DNA from 3 places in the Pilosibacter fragilis genome. Region 1 is predicted to be linked to each of the others. Evidence: riboswitches for the same ligand, from Rfam matches in the RefSeq annotation. Region 1 holds a riboswitch; each other region holds the start of a gene.
What was found. A riboswitch is a leader RNA that binds a small molecule or an ion and turns the genes downstream of it on or off. The one in region 1 is predicted to bind FMN.
Positions count from the first base shown of each region.

Region 2: another riboswitch for FMN. It lies ahead of ribD (bifunctional diaminohydroxyphosphoribosylaminopyrimidine deaminase/5-amino-6-(5-phosphoribosylamino)uracil reductase RibD); the one in region 1 lies ahead of ABCW45_RS09470 (ferredoxin family protein).
Region 3: another riboswitch for FMN. It lies ahead of ABCW45_RS06675 (ECF transporter S component); the one in region 1 lies ahead of ABCW45_RS09470 (ferredoxin family protein).

Region 1 covers NZ_JAVYJB010000008.1:77,743-85,646, reverse strand. The annotation lists gene ABCW45_RS09485 (DUF6088 family protein) at 1-379, opposite strand, end outside; gene ABCW45_RS09480 (SIR2 family NAD-dependent protein deacylase) at 678-1,544, opposite strand; gene ABCW45_RS09475 (protein-ADP-ribose hydrolase) at 1,489-2,268, opposite strand; gene ABCW45_RS09470 (ferredoxin family protein) at 2,271-2,606, opposite strand; FMN riboswitch at 2,616-2,730, opposite strand; gene ABCW45_RS09465 (pyridoxamine 5'-phosphate oxidase family protein) at 2,749-3,144, opposite strand; gene ABCW45_RS09460 (hypothetical protein) at 3,257-3,634, opposite strand; gene ABCW45_RS09455 (winged helix-turn-helix transcriptional regulator) at 3,842-4,174, shown strand; partial or broken gene ABCW45_RS09450 (IS66 family transposase) at 4,205-4,321, shown strand; gene ABCW45_RS09445 (hypothetical protein) at 4,581-4,778, opposite strand; gene ABCW45_RS09440 (hypothetical protein) at 4,793-7,904, opposite strand, start outside.
Region 2 covers NZ_JAVYJB010000004.1:45,823-53,726, forward strand. The annotation lists gene ABCW45_RS04620 (ATPase P) at 1-281, shown strand, start outside; gene ABCW45_RS04625 (iron-containing alcohol dehydrogenase) at 541-1,725, opposite strand; FMN riboswitch at 1,963-2,077, shown strand; gene ribD (bifunctional diaminohydroxyphosphoribosylaminopyrimidine deaminase/5-amino-6-(5-phosphoribosylamino)uracil reductase RibD) at 2,379-3,488, shown strand; gene ribE (riboflavin synthase) at 3,511-4,209, shown strand; gene ABCW45_RS04640 (bifunctional 3,4-dihydroxy-2-butanone-4-phosphate synthase/GTP cyclohydrolase II) at 4,335-5,546, shown strand; gene ribH (6,7-dimethyl-8-ribityllumazine synthase) at 5,780-6,244, shown strand; gene ABCW45_RS04650 (MarR family winged helix-turn-helix transcriptional regulator) at 6,370-6,795, opposite strand; gene ABCW45_RS04655 (MATE family efflux transporter) at 6,869-7,904, opposite strand, start outside.
Region 3 covers NZ_JAVYJB010000005.1:193,797-201,700, forward strand. The annotation lists gene ABCW45_RS06645 (threonine aldolase family protein) at 1-777, opposite strand, end outside; gene ABCW45_RS06650 (N-acetylmuramoyl-L-alanine amidase) at 1,031-1,729, shown strand; gene ABCW45_RS06655 (hypothetical protein) at 1,747-1,923, shown strand; gene ABCW45_RS06660 (hypothetical protein) at 1,880-2,326, shown strand; gene ABCW45_RS06665 (M18 family aminopeptidase) at 2,374-3,684, opposite strand; gene ABCW45_RS06670 (polysaccharide deacetylase family protein) at 3,977-5,140, shown strand; FMN riboswitch at 5,200-5,317, shown strand; gene ABCW45_RS06675 (ECF transporter S component) at 5,477-6,115, shown strand; gene ABCW45_RS06680 (creatininase family protein) at 6,315-7,109, shown strand; gene ABCW45_RS06685 (L-threonylcarbamoyladenylate synthase) at 7,441-7,904, shown strand, end outside.

The sequences.
Region 1 (7,904 bases):
TGGTGGAATTCCACTCATAGGTCTTATACGGACCGTCGCTGATGTAGGACCAGACCGCTGTTACCTGTGTAGAGAGACCCAACAGGTTCAGGGCCGTATTTCCACATGGGGCAATGGTCCAGTGGTAACACCGTGCCAATGCTTTGGCAACTGCATCCGGGTCGGCCGCTACATATTCATCAAGCAGTTTGCTGTACTTTGGCTTTTCGTAAATGCCTCTGATAATTCTGCGGATAATGCCAGATTGGTAAAGCCGCTTCAATCCTTGGCGAATTGTTGCGGTGTCCGCAATATCTGCAAAATCAGGAGCAACAAAAACTGCACCATCCTCAGCAGCAAGAATTCGCGCTCGTATTTCCTGCATATATCCATTGTCCACAGCTGTGCCCTCCTTTCATGATGTCACGAATATTATATACTATTCGTGACATGCTTTCAATACAAACATCGGAATTTTCACTTTATTATTTTCAAAATCTTGATGTTTATTCGGAGAGCGCGATATAGCATAGGATGCATATTCCGCAGGTGATGGTTGCACATGAGGTAAAGTCTTTCGTTTTTTCAACTCTGAATGCAGCCATTACAAGACCTCCTTTCCTTTGAAAATGGGTATGAAAAAAGGGCATCCACTGGTTAAAGTGAAACGCCCACGTTAAGAACAATATTGACTTTTCTTAAATCTGAGACAGGATTTCTCCAATATCTCCATTGATACAAATGGACTTCTTTCTGATTTCGTCAGGCGCATACGCCTCTCCATAATTGAGACAGGCATAAGTGGCATCTTTCCAGTCATGAGCCATGCGCCAGAAACTGTACTTCACTATGGTTGGGGTGTTGTAGCCGACACCCAGCTCCAGAAAGAGAATTTTCTGCTCACTTCGAGTGCGGAGAAAATTTTCGTACCGCTCCGCTGCCTTGTGCCAGCCTTCGTCCTCCACAAAGGTATCATCGCAGCGGAGATTCATGGTCATGGGCTTGCCGCAGTGAGGGCAGACGGGTAAAAGTTCTGTCGGTACTTTCATATTCTGCTGCCGCTTGACCATTTCACGAATCGCGGCTTCGTTATCAAAGGTTTCCTGACAGCACGGCTCACTGCACTGGAACAGGCCGTAATCGCCCTGCGTGTAAAACAGCCGCTTTTTATCAAAGCCTGCTTTCTGAAAACAGTGATCCACGTTGGTCGTGATAACGAAATAATCCTTGTCAGACACCAGCTTCAAAAGGTCATCGTAGACCGGTTTGGGGGCATCCATATAGCGGTTGATATAGATGTATCGGCTCCAATAGCTCCAATGCTCCTCCGGCATGGCAAAGGGATAAAAGCCGCCGGAATACATATCCTTGATGCCGTACTTTGCCGCAAAGTCGGAAAAGTATTTTTCAAACCGTTCGCCGGTGTAAACAAATCCGGCTGAGGTGGAAAGACCGGCTCCGGCACCGATCACCACGGCGTCACAGTCCTGCAATGCAGCTTTCAATCGCTCAATCTGCTCTGAGCAGCTTTTCGTATATGGCTTTGTCCAAATCCTTGAAAACATTGAAGATCACCTTCTTTACATCGGTATTTCTATTCATAAACTGTTTCACGGTTTCCACGGCGATTTGCGCCGCCTGCTCGTTGGGAAAATGAAACTCTCCTGTAGAAATACAGCAGAACGCCACACTTTCCAGACTACTTTCCGCCGCCAGCTCCAAGCAGGAGCGGTAGCAGGAGGCCAACAGCTCCCGGTCACGCCGTGTCACACCCCCTTCAATGATCGGCCCAACCGTGTGCAGGACATATTTGCAGGGCAGATTAAATGCAGGGGTGATCTTTGCCTGTCCGGTGGGCTCGGGATAGCCCTGCTGCCCCATCAGCTCCGCACAGGCAAGCCGCAGCTCCACGCCCGCATAGGTATGAATGGCGTTGTCGATGCAGCGGTGGTTCGGGATATAGCAGCCGGTCATGCCGGAGTTTGCCGCATTGACGATGGCATCACACCGAAGCGTTGTAATATCCCCCTGCCAGAAATACAGCCCCGGCTGAACAGGCATCAGGTCGTCAATATCGGTAATGCCCTTTGCGGCGGTTTCAGCTTGCAGATATTCGTCCTGAGTTTTCAGAAACTCCGCACCCATACGCCGTGGCGCACGAATATTCATCAGTCCCCGCAAAAGCTGGCGCTGGCTCTCCGGCTCTGTTGGAATCCTCATATCCCGATATTCCGGGCGTTCTTTCAAAAGTGCCTGGATGAGAAACTGTCTTTTTTCACTCTGGTTCATAGTCAAACCCTCTTTTCGATAACCTGTTTGGGGCAAATTTTCGCACATTGCCCGCAATGCAAGCAATGGTGTTGGTCGATAACTACCGGCTTCTTTGTGATGTCGATATACTTCTGGGGACAGACGGAATAGCACAGCTTGCAGCCGATCCAGCCTTCCCCCACATAGTAGCCCGGCGCTTCCTGTGCTTCTTTTCCAATGGTGAAGCTGTCCCGGACGATGTGTTCCGGATCGCTGATGTCAAAATACTCGCCATCCGCTTCATACAGGCAGAACACCTCTAATGCACTGCGGGTATTGCCGGAATCGTGTAATGCCCGATGGCTGTGATAGACCATCGGGCATTCTTCTATCTTCTTTCATCCGGACTATGCCGTCGGTTACGGAATCTCGCCGTATCATGCCTTTCGGTTTGCGGACTTTACCGCCGGTGGGGAGTTGCACCCCGCCTCAAAGATCGCAATATTCTGTCTTATTTCCTTAGAACTCGTAGGGAGGGTTTCCGGAGAAGTCCGCGATAACGCCGTGGGCATTTTCCAGATAGAACACCTCAAAGATGGGGTTGGCAGCCTCGCCGTACTGACCTTTCACGATGGGGTTCTGGATGCACATTTCCTTGGCAGCCATGTTGTTCTCAAACACAGCCTTGCCGTGCAGGCGGATCCATGCATACTCCGGGCTTGAAACGGAAATCTCGATCTCCGGGTTTGCCTGCATATCCTTGTAGACGTCCTTAGTGTTGTTGGTGCAGAACCACAGCTTGCCGTCCAGTTCGCCGGCGAACATAAACGGGCGGCACTTTGCCTTACCGTCACGACCAACGGTAGCCAGATACTGTACAGGGTTGGCATTCAGAAATTCTACGACTTTATTCATGATAAATACCTCCAAAAATTTGTTGTTTTCTCTTGATGTTTTGATTGTAATGCGATTTGTACGGCTTGTGAAGTACGCACAATATTGTGGTATGGTTACCTCCGGGTAACGATCAGAACTTGCCGTTCTGATTCTGCCAGGTGGACTGTTCTGCGATGGTCTCCATCACGTCCCAGTGCTCGGCGATCCTGCCATTCTCGTCAAAGCGAAAGATGTCAAAGGCGACCTGCTCACCGGCACCGGTGCCGTATGCCAGATTGTGCTGGATGTAGCCATCAGATAGCAGGCTGCGGGCAGTGTCTGTATCGCTCGTGGCAAAGGTGTTGATGAGCGCCAGTGCCTTTTCAGCCTGGCTCTGTTCCTGCCGGACAGGCGCCGTCTGCTGGGTGCTTTCAGCGGATGTTTGGGATGCGGCGTCCTTGGATCCACAGCCGGTGAGGGCCGTGCCGAGCATGGCAAGAGCCAGCGTGAGAGAAAGAAATTTTTTCATTTTGAGTAACCTCCTTGGTAATTGGGCTTGCTTTCGTTTGCCTCTGGCATTATAATAATACCGTAGCTCCAATTCGTGAAGTAAGCACATTATTGTGCTGTAGTTACCAAATAGAAACTAATATGTAGTTACCAAGAAGAAACGATTGCGCCATTACTGGGTTTTCCGGCAATTTGGCACTTGAAAAATTTTATGGAGATTTTTTTAATGAACGAAACAAGCGCAAAAAAAGAACTCCCTGCATGTCCTGTGGAGACTACGCTGACCCTCATCGGGGATAAGTGGAAGGTGCTGATCCTGCGTGACCTGATGCCGGGAACAAAGCGGTTCGGCGAACTGAAAAAGTCCGTAGGCAATGTGTCTCAGAAGGTCTTGACCGCCCAGCTCCGGACAATGGAGGAAAGCGGACTTGTAAACCGCAAGGTCTACGCCGAAGTACCGCCGAGAGTGGAGTATTCTCTGACGGAACTCGGAAAAAGTCTGAAACCCATTCTGGATTCCATGCGGGCATGGGGCGAAGCATATAAGGCCAAACAGTAAAAAACCCGAAGCAGTACCTTTACCGTGCTGCTTCGGGTTTTCCTGACCGATGGAGATGTTCCGATGGACAACAATGCATCAGAACGTGCAATCCGCGGATTCTGTGTCGGTAAGAAGAACTGGCAGATGATCGATACCATCAATGGTGTGAGTATACTGGACAAGCAACACTTCACTTTGAACCAAACTTGTCCAATGTCTTAACTCACTTGGATTAGAATGATTGTCGCATGAATTAGCTGGAATGGAAAGACGGTGGGTTATTCAGCGCTTACAAAGGATCTGTCTCAGGACGAACCGGTTCACGGGATATCCGATGATCCTTTCCGGTCTTTTTAGCGCAAGAAAACCAAACAGCCATCACAGCCATTTGGTTTTCTTAAAATTACTTCTTCTTTTTTACTTCTTAGATCCTTCTGTTCTCATGGATTCCCAGCACTACTGCACAGACTGCTGCGATCACAAGTCCGATCCAGAAGATGAATGCGTCTGCAGCACAGTGCTTTTCCGTGACGAACAGCAGGACACCTATCAGGATATATACTGCAAACAGTATGACTTCCACTACAATGTATAATTTCTTATTCGGTTTCGTGTTTTCCATGTCTGTTTTCCTCCTTAGGCTTCTTCCGACTCATCACGGAGCTTCTTCACACGTACTACGGTATAACCCAGGATTACAAGGAGCCATACAATGGGGATCCAGTGGAAACCACATTCACCAAACGGTATATGGCTGTCACTGTCCGTACCATTCTCAACGCTGTCGCTGTCTGCATGGATGCTCTCCTCTTCCTGTATGCCATCTGCATCACTTCCGTCTGCATCGCTGCCATCTGCATCACCTGTCAGGCTGCTTTCATCCGCAGCATCGTTCAGGCTGTCATCCTCTGCCGGATCCTTCTGTCCGGCATTACTGTTGCCGGTACTGTTTCCTTTATTTCCTTTATGGGCATTATTTCCGGAATCATTGCCGGCTGTATTACCTGCATCTGGTGTATTACCTGTGTTACCTGTACTTCCGGAATTGTTATTGGAGTTATCTCCGCCGTTATTGCCGCCGTTGTCTCCACCGTTGTTTCCAGAGTTGTCTCCACCGTTGTTTCCAGAGTTGTCTCCGCCGTTGTTACCGCCGTTTCCTCCGCCGTTGTTACCGCCGTTTCCTCCATTGCCATTGTTGGAGCCGCCGCCATTTCCGCCGGGTCTGTTACCGTTACTGCCGGAGCTGCCGCCGTTTCCATTGTTTCCGCTGTTAGAGTCTCCGCCGTTTCCGCCGTTTCCTCCATTGCCGTTGTTGGAGTTACCGCCATTTCCGCCGTTGCCTCCGGTGCCGTTGTTGGAGCCACCGCCATTTCCGCCGTTGCCTCCGGTGCCGTTATTGGAGTCTCCGCCATTTCCACCGTTTCCTCCGGTGCCGCTGTTGGAGTCTCCACCGTTTCCGCCGGATCCTCCATTGCCGCTGTTGGAATCTCCGCCATTTCCACCGTTGCCGCCGGTGTTGTTACCACCGTTTCCTCCGGTTTCGCCTGAGCTTCCTCCATTACCGCCGGATCCGCCGTTACCCTTGTCAGAGTCGCCGCCATTTCCGCCGTTGCCGCCACTGCTGGTGCCGCCGTTGTTATTATTTTCCCCTGTGGAGCCGCTGCCGCCGTTTCCTCCGTTTCCACCGTTGCCGTTGTTGGAGTTTCCGCCGTCTCCGCCATTTCCACCCGATGTTGTTCCACCGTTATTATCGGTCTTTCCGGGCTGTGTGGTCTCGGTTCCTGTACCGCCGTTACCGCCGTTGCCACCAGGATTCGTGTTACCTCCTGTTGCGCTTCCGCCGCTTCCTGCATCACCGCCTTTGACGGTTCCACCGGGATTGATGGTGATGGTCTTATTGTCTGCGCTGATTCCAGTTCCACCGTTTCCACCATTGCCAGGGATACCGACTGCAGAATCTCCGCCTTTACCGCCATTGCCGCCAGTTACAGTTCCATTGACTGTTGGAGTGATTTTGCCGTTACCGTCAATACCGGCTCCACCATTTCCTCCATCTTTGCCTTCGGTACCATTTGCACCGTTACCACCAATCACGTTTGCATTGTTTCCAATGATAAGTCCGGCATCTGCTGTATCACCACTGGCTCCGATACCGGCTGCTCCATCTGGATGTTTAGCAGAACCGTCTCCACCTTTGATCGTACCGTTTACGATTTCAAGATTCGTTCCCGGATGTTCGTTGCTGTTAACATCCTTGACAAATTCCAGTCCCGGTTTTGCCTCATTATTATCATCTGCCTTGTCACCTGTGATGGTCTTATCATTTAAGTCGATCTTGACCTCACCCCATGTGTCAGGGATCTCAACTGTGTGGTCGATGTCTTTCTTCACGATGACCTTGTAGTTGCCGTCAGCATCCACTACAACATCTACATTATTATTAGATGCTTTCTCATCCTTATCGGTTTTTCCATTTGTCGTTGTCTGGTCACCGTCATCCGCAAACTGCTTTGCGATATCTTTTGCATCCACGAGGGCTGTTTTGCCGTTTACAGAACCATATTTCTTATGACTGATCTGATATGGTGTTGCTTTCTTCAGGCCTGTGATGGTTGCTTTTCCATCCCCATCCGTAAGTATGGTTGATACATTACCTGTCGGGGTTCCCTGGGCATCCAGCTCCTGATACTTATAAGTCTCATTTGCTCTTCCCTTGAAAGTCAGCGTATATGCAGTCTTTCCCGTAATGGTCGGATTATCATCCGTCACTTCCACTTCTACGCCTGTCGTCAATCCTGATGCTGCAATCATAAAGGTCAAAGCATCCACATATGTTCCCTTAGTCTTTTTCTTTAATTCCTCTAATTTTGTTTGTTCCACAGTCACCATATTACTGATGTCTGAACCGGAATGATCATAAGCAGTCACATTTGCGAGTGTCACTGCCTCTGTGTCCGTAAGCTTTCTGACATCGTTCACATGAATGACAAAATCATCTGCTGCAATAACGCTTCCATCTGCCCCCTTGATCACGTTCATCCGGTATACCGAGATTAAGTTCACGACATCCGCAGTCTGTGCAGTCATCACAGTTGTTTCATTATAGATCTTTGTTCTGTCTGTTTTATCAACCCATACAAAGAGGCTCTCATTTTCAGCCTTTGACTTATCTGCTTCTTCCTGCATTTTGGTAAAGATTGCTGCCGGAATCGTATCTCCATCAATCACTGTAATATGCTCTGTCTTATTTAAGATATTGCCCTTTTGATCTTGAAAAACGATCTCATGCAGTTTTTCAAAGTCCACCGTAACATTCCATGCCTGATAAACTTTTGCGAATGTATGGGAATAGGTCTTCGTTGTACCATCCCATGTGATTTCCCCACTCTTGATTGCCGCATCAATATCAATTGCCACATTATTAACCGTAATGCTCTTTAATCCGTAACCATCCTCTGGCTTAATATTGACCTTCAATGCTCCATTATTCTTCACAATCGTCTGGTATGTACTGTTTCCTTTATCATTCCACGCCACACCATCATTTCCAGTCACAAGTTTTCCATGTGTCACTTTTACATCTACGGTCTGTCCCTCTTCAAATGTAATATTTAATGCCTGTGGTTTGCCTACCGCCTGTGTTGTGTAAGTATAGCTTGTTCCATTTCCTGTGAAAGCCTGATTGGATACATCGGTATCATCACTGCCATCCACGTTGCTCCAATATGCCTTTTTATAAGTAGTGGCT
Region 2 (7,904 bases), on a different contig from region 1:
AAGCCATCGAAAAACGTCTTGCGGCGGCGGAAAAAGCCGTTACGGGGTATGTGGACAGCCTCCATCTCGGACTTCCGGTTCCGGCCTGTTACCTTCATCCGGTGACCGTAGAGCGGATGCAGCGTGCTGTCCGTGAGGGGCGCGCCGAGTCTGTGGAGGACGCGTTTGACGTTGTAAAAAATGATCTGAAAAAGACCAACGCGGATGTATCCGTCACCCAGGAGGAATTCGATGAGATCATGGCGATCAAGCCGGTCTTTCTGGTCAGAGATTACGTGTAGATGAAAAAATTGACTGCCGTATCAGTAGGCTTATGCTGGACGGCAGTCTTATTTTATGTAACAGGAAATTCCGAGGAATTCGAAAGATGTGCACTCACGCGAAGATGTAGATTGTCGCAAGCGACCGCGCGAGGCGCGAGAATGTGCCAAGGCACGTTTTTTAAAAAAAAACAAGGATTCATGGTATTATATGAAAACCGGGATGCTGCGCAGATAGGCGGCATCCCGGTTTTCTTCATATAATTTTGATAGATTTCTGCTATTTTCCTGCAGCCATCTGATAGATCTTAAGCATATCTTCCGCTTCCAGCTTCTTCGCGGATCCCTTCGGGCCGCCTGCAGCGATTCTCGCGTTTTTCGCCATAGTCTCAAGCTGTTCTTCTGTCGGATCGATGCCGAGTTCCTTTAAGTTTGTCGGCATACTGATGGCACGGTAGAAGTCTTCCATGGCCTCGATCCCCTTTAAACCCGTCTCCATGTCATCTTTTCCAGGTTCAACACCCATGACATTCACTGCGAATTTCGCAAAACGCGGAGTGCAGTTATCGATCACATATCTCGCCCAGCTGCCCCAGATCGCCGCAAGGCCCGCACCGTGGGCAACGTCGAACATTCCGCCGATCTCATGCTCTAAGAGGTGGGAGGCGAAGTCTCCGCCGTCGTTTCCGCAGCCGGTGAGGCCGTTGTGGGAGAGACTTCCGGACCACATCACCTCGGCTCTCGCGTCATAGTTGTCTGGATCGTCCACAAGGATCTTCGCGTTCGTGATCACGGTGCGCATAAGACCTTCCGCAATGGCATCGGTGATTTCCATATTTCCGCCGTTTGTGAAATAGCGCTCCATGGTATGCATCAGAATATCGGTGCAGCCGCAGGCTGTCTGGTATGGCGGGAGAGTCATTGTGATCTCCGGGTTCATGACAGCGAATACAGGGCGGGAGATATCATTGTTGTAGCCGCGTTTTTCCAGTGTTTCATCGTTTGTGATAACAGAGCTGTTGCTCATCTCACTTCCGGAAGCAGCGATGGTCAGAACAACGCCGATCGGAAGGCATGCGGATGCCTGACGGGCGTGTTCATAGAAATCCCAGACGTCACCGTCGTTCGCGAGACCGTAACCGATGGCTTTTGCGGAGTCGATGACACTTCCGCCGCCTACCGCCAGAAGAAAATCAACGCCCTCCTTTCTGCAGAGCTCGATTCCCTCGCGGACTAAGGAAAGACGTGGGTTTGGGACAACACCGCCAAGTTCCACATAGCTGACTCCGGACGCGTCCAAAGACTCTTTAATGCGTCCGAGAAGACCGGAGCGGATCACGCTGCCGCCTCCGTAGTGGAGCAGGACTTTTTTACAGTTTACATTTTTTACAAGCTTTCCGATCCGGTATTCGGTTTCTTTTCCGAATACGACACGGGTCGGGGTATAGAAATTAAAGTTGAACATGGAATTTCCTCCTTATGCTGTGAAAATAGCAGTGCTTAATATATCAAGTATACTGGAAAATCAAGCACATTGCAAGGATTTTGAGCAAAAGGATCCCCTGCATCGATTTTACATAAATTTTAGATAAGCCCGGATGACAAAAATTCCTGTTAAAAACACTTTACAAATTTAAAATACAGGAGTATATTGTAAACAACCGCTGATGAATATGACGGTCAGCGATAGGACAATTCAATAATAAGTCTTCAGGGCAGGGTGCAAGTCCCTACCGGCGGTAAAGCCCGCGAGCCGAGAGGCATGATCCGGTGAGATTCCGGGGCCGACAGTATAGTCTGGATGAAAGAAGAATTTCAGGTTTGTTTGTGATATGCGGAAGTGATCCGGTACTCGAAAAAGAGGACGGGATCGAGGAATTCCGGATCACGGAAGATCGGATCAGTAGCTCTGGAATAGGAAACTGTTTCAGGGCTTTTTTAATGAAAAGGATCCGGGAAAAGCTGGGAATAACGGAAATTTATATTTCCGGATGAAACAACGGACCGAATATGGAAAACCCTGTAGGCATCTACTTTACAGGTTTTTTAACAGAAAATTCCTATGGAACTTTCTGATTGCGCCTGTAAGGCAGGTTTGCGGAAAGAGGAGTGAAAAAGATGACGGACCGGGATTATATGCTGCGGGCCATTGAGCTTGCAAAGGGGGGACTTGGCTGGACGAGCCCGAATCCCCTCGTGGGAGCTGTGATCGTGAAAAATGGAAGGATCATAGGGGAAGGTTATCATGAGCGGTGCGGAAAACTTCACGCGGAGCGAAACGCCATTGCATCGCTCACGGAAAGTGCGGAGGGCGCGACACTCTATGTGACGTTGGAGCCGTGCTGCCATTACGGAAAGACACCGCCCTGCACGGAGGCGATCCTCGAGCAGAAGATCGCAAGAGTTGTGATCGGTTCAAGAGATCCGAATCCCCTGGTAGCAGGAAAAGGAGCGGCGATCCTAAGAGCAGCGGGAGTCCGGGTGGAAGAGGACTTTATGCGGGAGGAATGCGATGCGTTAAATCCGGTATTCTTTCATTACATCACAAAGAAAACCCCCTATGTGGTCATGAAATACGCCATGACGGCGGACGGAAAGATCGCTGCGCGGACCGGCGACTCCAAGTGGATCACAGGAGAAAGCGCAAGGAAAAAGGTGCAGGAGCTGCGCCACCAGTATATGGGGATCATGGCTGGGATCGGCACGGTCCTGGCAGACGATCCGATGTTAAACGTCCGGATCCCCGGGCTGAAGAGTCCGGTGCGGATCATCTGCGACAGCGGACTCCGAATCCCGATGGATTCACAGATCGTGAAGACGGCAAAGGAGTACCGGACCATCGTAGCGTATGCGGGGGAGCATTCCGGGGAAGGCTGTAAAGAAGCGGAAAAGAAAGCGGAACAGCTTCACGCGGCCGGCGTGGAGACTGTGTCGGTTCCGGACGCAGACGGGCGTGTGGATCTTGGGAAGCTTATGGAATATCTCGGAAAACAGGGCATCGACAGCGTGCTTTTAGAGGGCGGAGGTACCTTAAATGACGCGGCGCTGTCAGCCGGGATCGTAAACGAGATCTGCGCGTTTATCGCTCCGAAGATTTTCGGCGGTGCCGGTGCGAAGACTCCGGTTTCCGGGATCGGTGTGGCGCATCCGGCGGAAGCTGTGAAGCTGACGTTGAGACAGATGGAGACGATCGGGGATGATCTGATGCTCAGATATTCGGTAGATTGAAAATGGGAAAGGAAGTAAGGGCATGTTTACAGGGATCGTAGAAGAACTCGGACAGGTGAAGGCACTTTCCCTGCGCGGAAATTCCGGCACGCTGACGGTAAAAGCGAAAAAAGTCCTGGAAGGAACAAAGATCGGTGACAGCATCGCGGTCAATGGTGTCTGCCTTACGGTCACGAATATGAAAAATAACGAGTTTTCCGCCGACGTGATGGCGGAGACAGTGAGGAGAAGCAGCCTCGGAGCACTGCAGGATGGAAGTTATGTAAATCTGGAGCGGGCCATGGCGGCAGACGGCCGGTTCGGCGGTCATATTGTTTCCGGTCACATTGACGGAACCGGTCAGATCGAATCGATGAGACGGGAAGAGAATGCAGTCTGGGTCACGATCGCATGTGCGGATAAGATCCTGGATCTGATCGTGGAAAAAGGTTCAATCTGCATCGACGGGATCAGCCTCACGGTGGCGGCGGTGACAAAGCGGAACTTTTCAGTGTCGGTGATCCCACATACCGGCGAGGAGACAACGCTTTTGAAGAAAAAAGCGGGGGATCCGGTCAATCTGGAAAACGACATTGTGGGGAAATATATTCAGAAATTTGTGGATATCGGAAGAAATTCCGGTGCATACCGGGGAAAAGCGGAGGACGGCAAGGATGCCGGGGACAGCACGAAAGGAAATTCCGGTCTCAGCATGGAGTTCCTTCAGAAATATGGATTTTAAAACAGATGCTTTGAAGATATTTAGAAACATCCAGAAAATATGAGATCAAAGCGGTTAAAGTTTCAGCAGTAGGAATCCTGCTGAAAGAAAACTTTTAATAAAAGGCTCTGGAAAGGCAGGAAAATATGAACGAGCAATACAACACAATCGAAGAAGCAATCGAAGATCTGCGGGCGGGAAAGATCATTCTCGTGACAGATGACCAGGACCGGGAGAATGAGGGAGATATGATCTGCGCGGCAGAGTTCGCGACACAGGCAAATATCAATTTTATGGCAAGTCACGCAAAGGGACTGATCTGTACGCCGATGAGCGCGGCAGTGGCAGAGCGGCTGGGACTTCCGCAGATGGTATCCGAGAACACGGATAACCACTGCACGGCATTCACGGTCTCCATTGACCATGTGGACACGACAACAGGAATTTCCGCGGCGGAGCGCTCCTACACGATGATGAAATGCGTGGACCCGGCGACAAAGCCCCAGGATCTCAGAAGACCGGGACACGTATTCCCGCTTGTAGCAAGACGGGGCGGAGTACTCGTGAGAAACGGCCATACCGAGGCAACTGTGGACCTCATGCGTCTGGCGGGACTTTCCGAGTGCGGCGTGTGCTGTGAGATCATGGAGGAAGACGGAACCATGATGCGGACCACGAATCTGTGGAAGCTGGCGAAGGAGTACGGACTGAAATTTATCACGATCAAGGAACTGCAGGATTACTGCCGTGTCCATGAAAAACATGTGGTGCAGGAGGCCTGCGCGGACATGCCGACCCAGTACGGACACTTTAAGATCTATGGCTATGTGAACGATATTACCGGCGAGCACCATGTGGCGCTTGTGAAGGGTGATATCGGGGACGGTGAGGATGTGCTCTGCCGCGTGCATTCCGAGTGCCTGACCGGAGATGTGTTCGGTTCCATGCGCTGTGACTGCGGAAAACAGCTCCAGACCGCGATGCGCCAGGTGGAGGCGGAAGGCCGTGGCATCATCCTCTACATGCGCCAGGAAGGCCGCGGCATCGGTCTGATCAACAAACTGAAGACGTATGTGCTTCAGGAGCAGGGCTTTGACACGGTGGAGGCCAATATCAAGCTTGGTTTTGCTCCGGATCTCAGGGAATACTGGATCGGGGCACAGATCTTAAGGGATCTCGGCGTGAAGTCCTTAAGACTTCTCACGAACAATCCGGAGAAGATCTACGGACTTTCCGGCTTCGGACTTGAGATCCATGAGCGCGTGCCGATCGAGATCGATCCGCAGCAGTACGACAGCTTCTATCTGAAGACGAAGCAGGACAAGATGGGACACATCTTTACGAAAATCAAAGTGTGATAGAATGGAAAGTCCTGCACACCGGCGGCATGCATCCCGCACGGACGGAAGTGCTGAGATGATTACAGCCGCGCAGGCGGCACAGATCTACGGGCATGCATCCCGCACAGATCTACGGGCATGCATCCCGCACGGATGGAAGTGATGGGCAATTGGAAATAGAATTTTGCATGTAATTATGAAGACTTCTGAATAGCAGTAAGCATAAGAAAAGGAGAAACATCATGAAAGAGATTAAAGTATTAGAAGGAAAAGTTGTAGCACCGGAAGGCATGAAAGTGGGGATCGTAGCTTCCCGTTTCAACGAGATCATCGTAAATAAGCTTTTAGGCGGAGCAGTTGACGGACTTGTCCGCCACGGTGTGGAGGAAGAAAATATCACGGCGGCCTGGGTTCCGGGGGCGTTCGAGATCCCGGTTGCGGCATCTGCCATGGCAAAGTCCGGCAAGTACGACGCGATCATCTGCGTCGGCGCTGTGATCCGGGGGGATACCACACACTACGATTATGTGTGCAGTGAGGTCTCCAAGGGAATCGCTCAGGTGGGATTGGCAGAGAAGATGCCGGTACTCTTCGGCGTCCTGACAACCGAGAACATTGAGCAGGCCATCGCCCGTGCCGGAAGCAAAGGTGGAAATAAGGGATATGACTGTGCACTTTCCGCGATCGAGATGGTAAATCTTATGAGACAGTTCTAATTTCAGATCATATAGACGTAAAAGATCAGCGCCTGAAAACATGTTTCAGAGGCGCTGATTTTTGCGTAATAGGGATTCCTCGGAATTTCCTATTACACAAAAGGCACATTCTGCTTTAGCAGAGCTTATAAGGTTTTCGTCTCCTCCATGAATTTAGCTGCGAAATCCCGGTTCAGTTTCATGAAGAGCTGCTGCTCCTCGGGAGACCAGCTCTCAAAAATCGCATTTTCGATGGCGATCAGGCGATGGGCGGTATTTTTCATGAGTTCCTCTCCTTTTTCCGTGAGAAAAACACAGGTGTTCCTCCCAGTTCCGGGTTTCAGATACAGATAGCCGGCCTGTTCCATCCTGCGTACTGCAGAGTTGATCGTGGATTTTGTGGTGCCGGTCTCTTTGTAAAAAATACTTTGATTGCAGCCGGAGCCGTGTTCGTTGAGAGAGTAGAGAATATCAAGCTCGCTGTCCGTGAGACCGAGCTTTAATGCAGCGTCATGGTAGGCACTGTCGACCTGGCTGAGCAGGTTGTAGAATTCTTTAAATGCAGAGTACATGGCAGATCTCCTGAAAATATAAGTGTATGGGGGGCAGTGCAGGGCTTTGCATCCGCCTGCACGGGCTATCAGTCTATGTGTATCCGTACTTCTTTGCCTTCCGGATCAGGAAGAAGAGCGACAGGCATACCGCCATAAATTCCGCCGCGATGATGGAATACCAGATCCCGGAGACACCGAGGAAAAACGGCAGGATGATGACGGCCCCTGTTTCAAAGATCATGGTACGGCAGAAGGAGATCACAGCGGAGACGAATCCGTCGTTGAGTGCCGTAAAGAAGGAAGATGCGTAGATACTGAAGCCCATGAACAGGAAAGAAATCGAGTATGAGCGGAATGCATGGACCGTCATGTCTAAGAGGTTCGTGTTATAGCGGACGAAAATTCCCGCAAGAAACGGGGCACCCGCTTCTGCCACGATCGTCAGGATGATCTGGAAGGTCAGAATCAGCCGGAAGCTTTTTCCGAGCAGATTCTTTAACTCGCTCTTATTTCCTGCACCGCAGTGATAGCCCACGATCGGGGCACTTCCCATAGAGTAGCCGATAAAGAGCGCTGCAAAGATAAAGCTCACGTACATGATGACACCGTATACGGCAACACCGTCGGAACCGGAAAGGCGCATGAGCTGCCAGTTGTAAAGCATGTTTACGATGGACATGGAGATGTTCGTCATAAACTCGGAAGCGCCGTTTGTACAGGACTTCAACAGGGCACTAAAGTCCATATGGGTCTTTCCGAGACGGAGTCGGCTTTTGTTCGGAAAGATAAAGTAGAGCAGAGGAATCAGTCCGCCGATGGACTGGCTGAGCGCCGTTGCGGTGGCAGCGCCCACGACGCCAAGACGCAAAACGGCGATAAAATAAGCATCGAGGATCATATTTGTGAGTCCTGACGCGATGGTGATCAGGAGTCCTAGCTGCGGGCGTTCCGCAACAACGAGAAAGCTCTGGAATACATTCTGCAGCATGAAGGGAATCAGAGCCAGCAGGATGATCCGGCCGTAACGGACGCAGTAGGGGAGGAGTATCTCATCAGCGCCTAAGAGTTTTGCCATCGGGGCTAAAAGGATCTCGCCGCCTACCGTAAAGAGGAAGCCCACCGCGATC
Region 3 (7,904 bases), on a different contig from region 1:
CAGATCATCTGTGAACAGGGTATCGAACTGGATCCCCAGGATGCGGCCTTTCGCGAAGAGCGCTCCGTGCTGCTTTATGATCGTGAAAAAGTGCGGGATCAGCGCCGGATCCGGGATTACGACCGCCTCGCCGAAGAGCGCTCCGCACTTTGTTCCGCCGATATAGAAGACATCGCAAAGTCTCGCAAGATCCCTTAATGTCACGTCATTTTCCGGGGAAGCGAGAGCGTAGGCAAGTCTGGCGCCATCCACATAGAGAGGGAGATGGTACTTACGGCATGCCTCGCTGAGGTCGGTCAGTTCTTCCAGGGAATACAGGGTTCCGTATTCCGTAGGCTGGGAGATATAGACCATACCCGGCATAACCATGTGCTCATGATTATCATCAGATAAAAAAGTATCCATATAAGAGGTGACCTGGGCGGCTGTGATCTTTCCATATGTATGGGGCAGCGGGAGCACTTTATGTCCGCCGAATTCGATGGCACCGGCCTCATGGACTGCGATGTGCCCGGTCTCCGCACAGAGAACGCCCTGATAGGAGCGGAGAAGCGCGTCGATCACGGTAGCGTTTGTCTGGGTGCCGCCCACGAGGAGATAGACTTCCGCGTTTGGAGCGCCGCAGGCTTTGCGGATCTTATCCCGGGCAGATTCGGAGAACTCATCGAGACCGTACCCGGAGGTCTGCATCATATTTGTGGCGAGCAGCTCATTCATGATAGCCGGATGGGCGCCTTCCATGTAATCGCAGACGAATTTCAATTTTTCATTTGCCATGTTAAAAACCTGACCTTTCATGTTGTCTGACTCTATTATACAGATGGCATATTGACGTGTCAATGCAGGAAAGTATATGAAAAGATTTGAAAACACTGAGGGGAATATGGGGATTCAGCTGATGATGACGATAAGAGCGGAAGCCAGAATCCAGAACTTGTGTGGGATTGAACGGAGATAAGAAAATCCGCACATAAACAGGTTTCTCATGAAATAGAGTATTATGAAGAGCGGATTTTCGGGGAAACAGAGCATGAAGCAGAAAGTGATAGAGCCGGTTCTCGGCATATGCCTGCTCGCCATGGTGGTCATGGCGGTGAAATATGGGAGTATTCGTGTGACGGGGAGCGGTGACGCCTACATAAAAGAGACACCGGTGGTGGTGGTCGATGCCGGACACGGCGGAACAGATCCCGGCAAGGTTGGAGTCGACGGGAGCCTGGAGAAAGATATCAACCTGGCTGTGGCGGAGCGGTTGAAAACGTACCTGGAACAGGATGATGTGAAGGTCATTATGACGCGGGAGACGGACACGGGACTTTATTCCGAAACGGACAGCCGGAAAAAGATGGCGGACATGAAGAAACGGTGTGAGATCATTGAGGAGAGCGGCGCGGACCTTGTGGTCAGCATCCACCAGAACAGCTATCACGAGGAATCCGTCTCTGGCGGACAGGTATTCTATTACCGGGATTCGTCAAAGGGAAAGGCGCTGGCGGAGATCCTGCAGGACCGGTTTGACTATGTCCTGGGGGACCAGAACCGGAGACTTCCGAAGGCGAATGCCAATTACTACCTCCTTCTGCATGTGAAATGCCCCATCGTGATCGTGGAGTGCGGATTCTTAAGCAACCGGAAGGAAGCAGCGCTTTTAAACAGCGGGGAGTACCAGGATAAGCTGGCATATACGATTCATATGGGGATCATGGAGTACCTGAATAAGAAGCAATGAGATAGGAAAATGTACAAATGAAGAGAAATAAAATCGTCATATTATACAAAAAAGGTCCACCTGTTTTTAACTATCCGATATGGCATTTAAAAGGTCAATATGCTATGATTCTTTTACCAATTGGGACGAAAAAAATGAAGGAGGGATACTTTGACGAAAGAAGATATGAAACAGATTTCAGACCTTATGGATGAAAAGTTTATTGCATCGGAAGGCCGGGTGCGAGCGGAGATTGTAGCATCGGAGGCGCGGACAGGAGAAAAGATCGATAGGGTGGAAAATAATCTGAGTGCAGAAATAAAGAAGAATCGTATCAGCATGACAAGGCATATGCAGGAGCTGAATGCCAAATGGGTTGAAACAAATGAAAAACTGGATCGTATGCTTGCAAGGATGGATGGAATGGATAAGAATATGAGCGCGATGCGGGCAGAAATGGACGCAGTGCCTAAGCGATTCGACGCGGTAGAGACAAATCTGGGCAGAAAAATTTCAGAATCGGAGGCAGTTACCCGGAGATATACGGAAAAACTGTTTTTCCAGGTGGCAGAAGGCAAAAAGAAACGTTCTGTACGTTCATCTGGGCTGGAAGGATAAAAGATCCGCCGGAGACACGAATATTCCGGCGGATCTTACTATCAGAATTACTCAAGTACGAGTGTACCGTCGCCCTCAGCACGGATCGCGGATTTGAAGAACTCTTCAAATGCCTTTTCCAGGTAGGCCATATCCTTGGAGCCTGCAGTCTCATACGGAGAGTGCATAGCTAACTGCGGAAGTCCGACGTCTACCGTGTTTAAGGAAACCTGAGCGTTGGAGATATTTCCGAGAGTGGAGCCGCCGAGGATATCGGAACGGTTTAAGAACTCCTGGTACGGAACACCTGCGCGCTCGCAGAGGCAGCGCATAACAGCTGCGGAAACAGCGTCTGTTGTGTACTTCTGGTTTGCGCTGTGCTTGATCACGAGACCGCCGTTTAAGTAGGTGCGGTTTGTCGGATCTGTCTTGTCTGCGTAGTTCGGATGTACGGCATGTCCGTTATCCGCGGATACCATGAAGCTGGAAGCGAGGGACGTGAGGTACTCTTCCTCTGTTCTTCCAAGGCTGCGGTTGATGCGGCGGAGAATGTCGTAAAGGAATGTGGAGCCGGCGCCCTGTTTTGTGCCGCTTCCTACTTCCTCGTTGTCAAATACGGCAACGACCGGGATGCAGCGGTCACTTTCACTGTTTAAGAGAGCCATTGTGGATGTGAATGCGCACTGGAGATCATCAAGACGCGGAGCAGAGATAAACTCGCCGTCGCAGCCCCATACAGTACCTTCCATACGGTTGTAAAGGAAGAGGTCCATTCCTTTGATCTGGTCAACGGAGACGCCTGCCTCCTCAGCGATCATCTCTTTGAATGCCTTTCCGGAATTGCTCATGCGGTATAATGGAAGCATATCTTTCTGGATGTTGTACTTGTAACCGTCGTTTACTTCACGGTTCATATGGATTGCGAGGTTCGGGATCATGAGAAGATCACGGTCAACGTTGATCAGTTTTGTTGTGAGACGGTTGCCGTCTTTTACGATAATGCGTCCTGCAACGGAGAGAGGTCTGTCGAACCACGGTGCGCAGAGCATTCCGCCGTACTTCTCAACATTTAATTTTACATACTGGTTCTCGATGTTCATCTCAGAAGACTCTTTGATCTTTAAGGTCGGGGAGTCGCTGTGGCTTGCCGCGATATGGAAGCCGGAATAATCCTTGCGGGATACCTTGAATGCGATGATCGCGGACTGGTTGCGGGTTACGAAATACTTTCCGCCCTCAGCAAGATTCCAGGTATTGCCCTCAGCGAGGCGCTCGAAGCCTGCCTCGGTCAGGTAGTTTGCCAGTTCATGAACAGCATGGAAACCGGTCGGGCTCTTTTTGATAAAAGAAAATAATTCCTCATTCAGATTTTGAATCATGTTTTTGTTACTCCTTTCGATAAATAACCCCTGTAAGTCATACTACTTTATTATATAAAAAAAATGAAGATCAGGCAAGCTTGCGCTATGATGTGCGCAAGTGTTAAAATGAAATTCTGGTAGCTTTCGTTATAATTCTGACGTTTTTCTGAAGTTTGTGAAAAAGGTCCCGAAAAGGTACCTTTATTCGCGGTTTCATGTTAAAATATGGTCACGAGTAGCTGCGAAGGTATGGAACAGTTACAAATACGATCAATATGGTGAGAAGATCACTGGGAAAAGAGGGGAACTTATGGATTGGAAGAAGATCAGACAGGCAGTCCGCACGGTGCTGGCGGCTGTATTGATCTGCGCTGCATCGGTGGGAATCACCGGTGATCCGGCATATGCGGCGGATATGGGCGCAGTTTACGGAATTTATGAGCATGGAACCGGTTGGAGTGGGTATCATGGTGACAGCAAAACAGCGCGTGCTGGAACCGGAAGCTATGTGACGGCGATCCGCGCCAGCCTTCAGGGACAACCTGAGGGAATGAGCGGCACGCTTTCTTACCAGGTGAACTTAAGCGGAAGCGGATGGCTTTCCTGGCAGGAAAATATGACTCCGAATGGAAGCACCGAGACAGATATGCCGTTAGAAGCGGTCCGCATGGCATTTACCGGACAGCTTGCGGAGAATTATGATGTTTATTACTCTGTATATCAGAATGGCTCCTGGACAACTCCGGTGAAGAACGGGGAGACTGCGGGAACCGAAGGACAGGGACTCCGTGTGGATGGTCTCTGGGTAACGGTGACGGGAAAAGGTGCGGAGGTACCGGAAGGCCCGAATGGAAAGAGCGTTGACCCGACAAGACCGATGGTTGCCCTGACCTTTGATGACGGTCCGTCGAAGTATACGCCCCGGATCCTGGATTCCCTGGAAGCGAACGGCGGAAGAGCCACATTCTTCATGGTGGGCAACCGAGTTGCGTCCTATGCGTCTACCGTAAAGCGCATGGCGGATCTCGGATGCGAGACAGACAGCCATACCTGGGCACATACATATCTGACAGGAATGTCTGAGGGAGAGATATTACAGAGCTTAAATCAGACACGCGATGCCATTGTGGCAGCAGGCGGAAACGCGCCGAAAGGTGTCCGCCCGCCGGGAGGAAAGATCAATGATGCCAGTAAGGCGGTTCTCGCAAAGGCTGGAATGCCGTCCATCATCTGGTCCGTGGATACCCTGGACTGGAAGACGAGAAACGCGCAGCACACCATCGACACAGTTCTCAGACAGGTGCAGGATGGAGATATCATCCTGATGCATGACCTCTATGAGCAGAGCGTCATTGCGGCAGAGACGCTGATTCCTGAACTCACGAGAAGAGGTTACCAGCTCGTGACAGTCAGCGAGATGGCAGAGCTCCGCGGTGGCATGGCGGCAGGACAGTCTTATGGACATTTCCGCTAAGAATAAAAAATATTGCAGTATGAAGCAAAATGTGATATTCTGTTAACGAACAAATAAATATCGTTCTTCGGGGCGGGGTGCGATTCCCCACCGGCGGTATAGTCCGCGACCTGCGAAAGCAGCTGATTTGGTGAGATTCCAAAACCGACAGTATAGTCTGGATGAGAGAAGAAATTGTATGACAGGAGTAGTTCATTCAAGCCCCGGACTTTTTCAATGGTCCGGGGTCTTTTTATTTACATGGACAGGGAATCATCCCCACGAGTCCGTGTGAGCCGGCAATCCTGCACAGCAATTCCTTGTAACAGAAGAACAACAAGTACAAGGAGGGACATTATGAACCAGAACAAAGTATTAAGTGTCAGAAATCTCGTGCTGATCGCCATGTTCAGCGCACTCGCAGCCGTATTGGAGACGATCCAGGTGGCGGTTCCGTTTGCACCGCCGTTTTACAAGCTGGACTTCGCGGAGCTCCCGGTACTGATCGGCGGCTTTGCCATGGGACCGGCCCAGGCAGCTCTGATCGCGATCGTTAAGAACCTCTTAAAGCTGCTCTTAAACGGAACAAGCACTTACTATGTCGGCGAGCTCGGAAACATCATTGGAAGCTGCATGTTCTCCGTACCGGCTGCCCTGATCTACCGCAGACATAAAACGAAAAAGACCGCTATGGTCGCTCTCGCCGCCGGTGTCATCTGTGCTATCGTCGGCGCTGTATTCGTAAACTGCGCGATCACACTTCCGTTCTACGCAAAAGTTGCTTTCGGCGGAATCGAGAACATCATCGCAATGGGAACAAAGATCAACCCGGCAGTTACAAACCTGTATACATTCGCGATCTTCATGATCGTTCCGTTCAACCTTGTAAAATGCGGACTGAATGCGATCGTAACAGCACTTGTATATAAGCATGTCAGCGTGATCATCCATGCAGGGGTTCACAGAGAAAAGAAAACTGAAAATACGGCGGCATAACACCTGAAATGGGAGATTCCCCCGGGATAGAGACGGCAAAAGCCGTGTCTGCCTCGGGGGACTTACAATTTATGTGAGAAGTGAGCAAAAGCCTGCGCAGGCACAAAAGTGAGCGCTGGCAGGTGGCAGCAGTACTTGACGGATAACGACCGAAATGAGATAGTGAAGCGGCAATGACTTAAGAAACGGAGAAAATAAAATGGTAAGATATTATAATGAACTGACAAGACTGGAAATGGAACAGGTCGACAAGGACGAGACGGTGGTCATGATCCCGGTGGGAGCGTTGGAACAGCACGGAAACCAGTGTCCGCTGGGTACAGACGAGATCATCGCGGAGGGAACGGCGAGACGGATCAAAGAGGCCTTAGACCGGGAGATCCCGGACTATCCGATGCTGATCTTTCCGCTGATCCCGGTGGGACTCAGCACGGAACATGTGAACTTCTGCGGTTCTGTCACCTTAAAGCCGGATACCTTTTATCATGTTCTCTACGACATCTGCAAAGGCCTGGCGCATCACGGATTCAGGAAGATCGCAATCTTGAACTGCCACGGCGGAAACTCCCCGATCATCCAGGTCTTAAGCAGGGAGGTAAGAAGTGAGCTCGGAATCGCCATATTTATCATCAACTGTGGCGCATTCTTCGGAAACCAGGCGGTAAAAGACACTGTGACACCTGGAAATATCTGGGATTTCCACGGCGGTGAGATGGAGACATCCATGGTTCTCGCGGAGCGCCCGGAGACAGTAAAGCTGGAGACCTCCGAGGCGGGAATCCCGAGAAAGTTCATGGGAAACAAGACATTCACCGTATATGGCCCGATCACTCTTGGCTGGGTTTCAGAAGAGTGGGAGACCGAGGACGGAAAGCCCATCGGAATCGGCGGCGATCCAAGCGGGGCGACGGCGGAGAAGGGCAACCAGATCTACGACAGCTTTGTGGAGTCGATCCTTTCAGGGCTGAAAGAGATCAGAAAGTGGAAAGACTAAGGCACTGTTTCAGAAAATAGTGAAAAAGTGCTGAGAAACCGGTGGACAGATCATTATTACAGCAATATTAAGAAGAACAGAAAAATTGAAATGAATGGAAACGATGCCGGAAAAGCCTGTAAATCCGCCGGAAATCTGTTGCAACCATAACTTTCATGTGCTAAACTGAATACGCAATTGAACAAAGTAAGGTGCTGCGGTTTTATGCAGCACCTTTATCATTACGCGGCAGGCCACAGCGATACCGCCGCATGAGCGTAAAAATGGGAAACCGTATAGAAGAAACACAGGTTTTCTGGACATTTGAGTAATAGAATCGAGAGTGCAGAACATGAATACAAAAGTAGTTCGTATCAAAGAGGAAGAGAAGACAAGAGAGACGCTGGAAAAGAATCCAGGGCTTTTAGAGGCGGCTGAGATCTTGAAAAACGGCGGTCTCGTGGCGTTCCCGACGGAGACCGTTTACGGCCTTGGTGCCAACGCGTTGAATGAGGAAGCGGCAAAGAAGATCTACGCGGCAAAAGGACGTCCGTCCGACAACCCGCTGATCGCCCATATTTCCTGTATGGAAGAACTTCCGGCGATCGTGAAGGAGATCCCGGAGGCGGGCCGGAAACTGGCTGAAAAGTACTGGCCGGGTCCGCTGACCATGATCTTCCCGAAAAAGGACATCGTACCTTATGGAACCACCGGCGGTCTTGATACCGTTGCGGTCCGCATGCCGGTGGATCCGGTGGCAAATTGTCTGATCCATCTCGCAGGTGTTCCGATCGCGGCACCGAGTGCCAACACTTC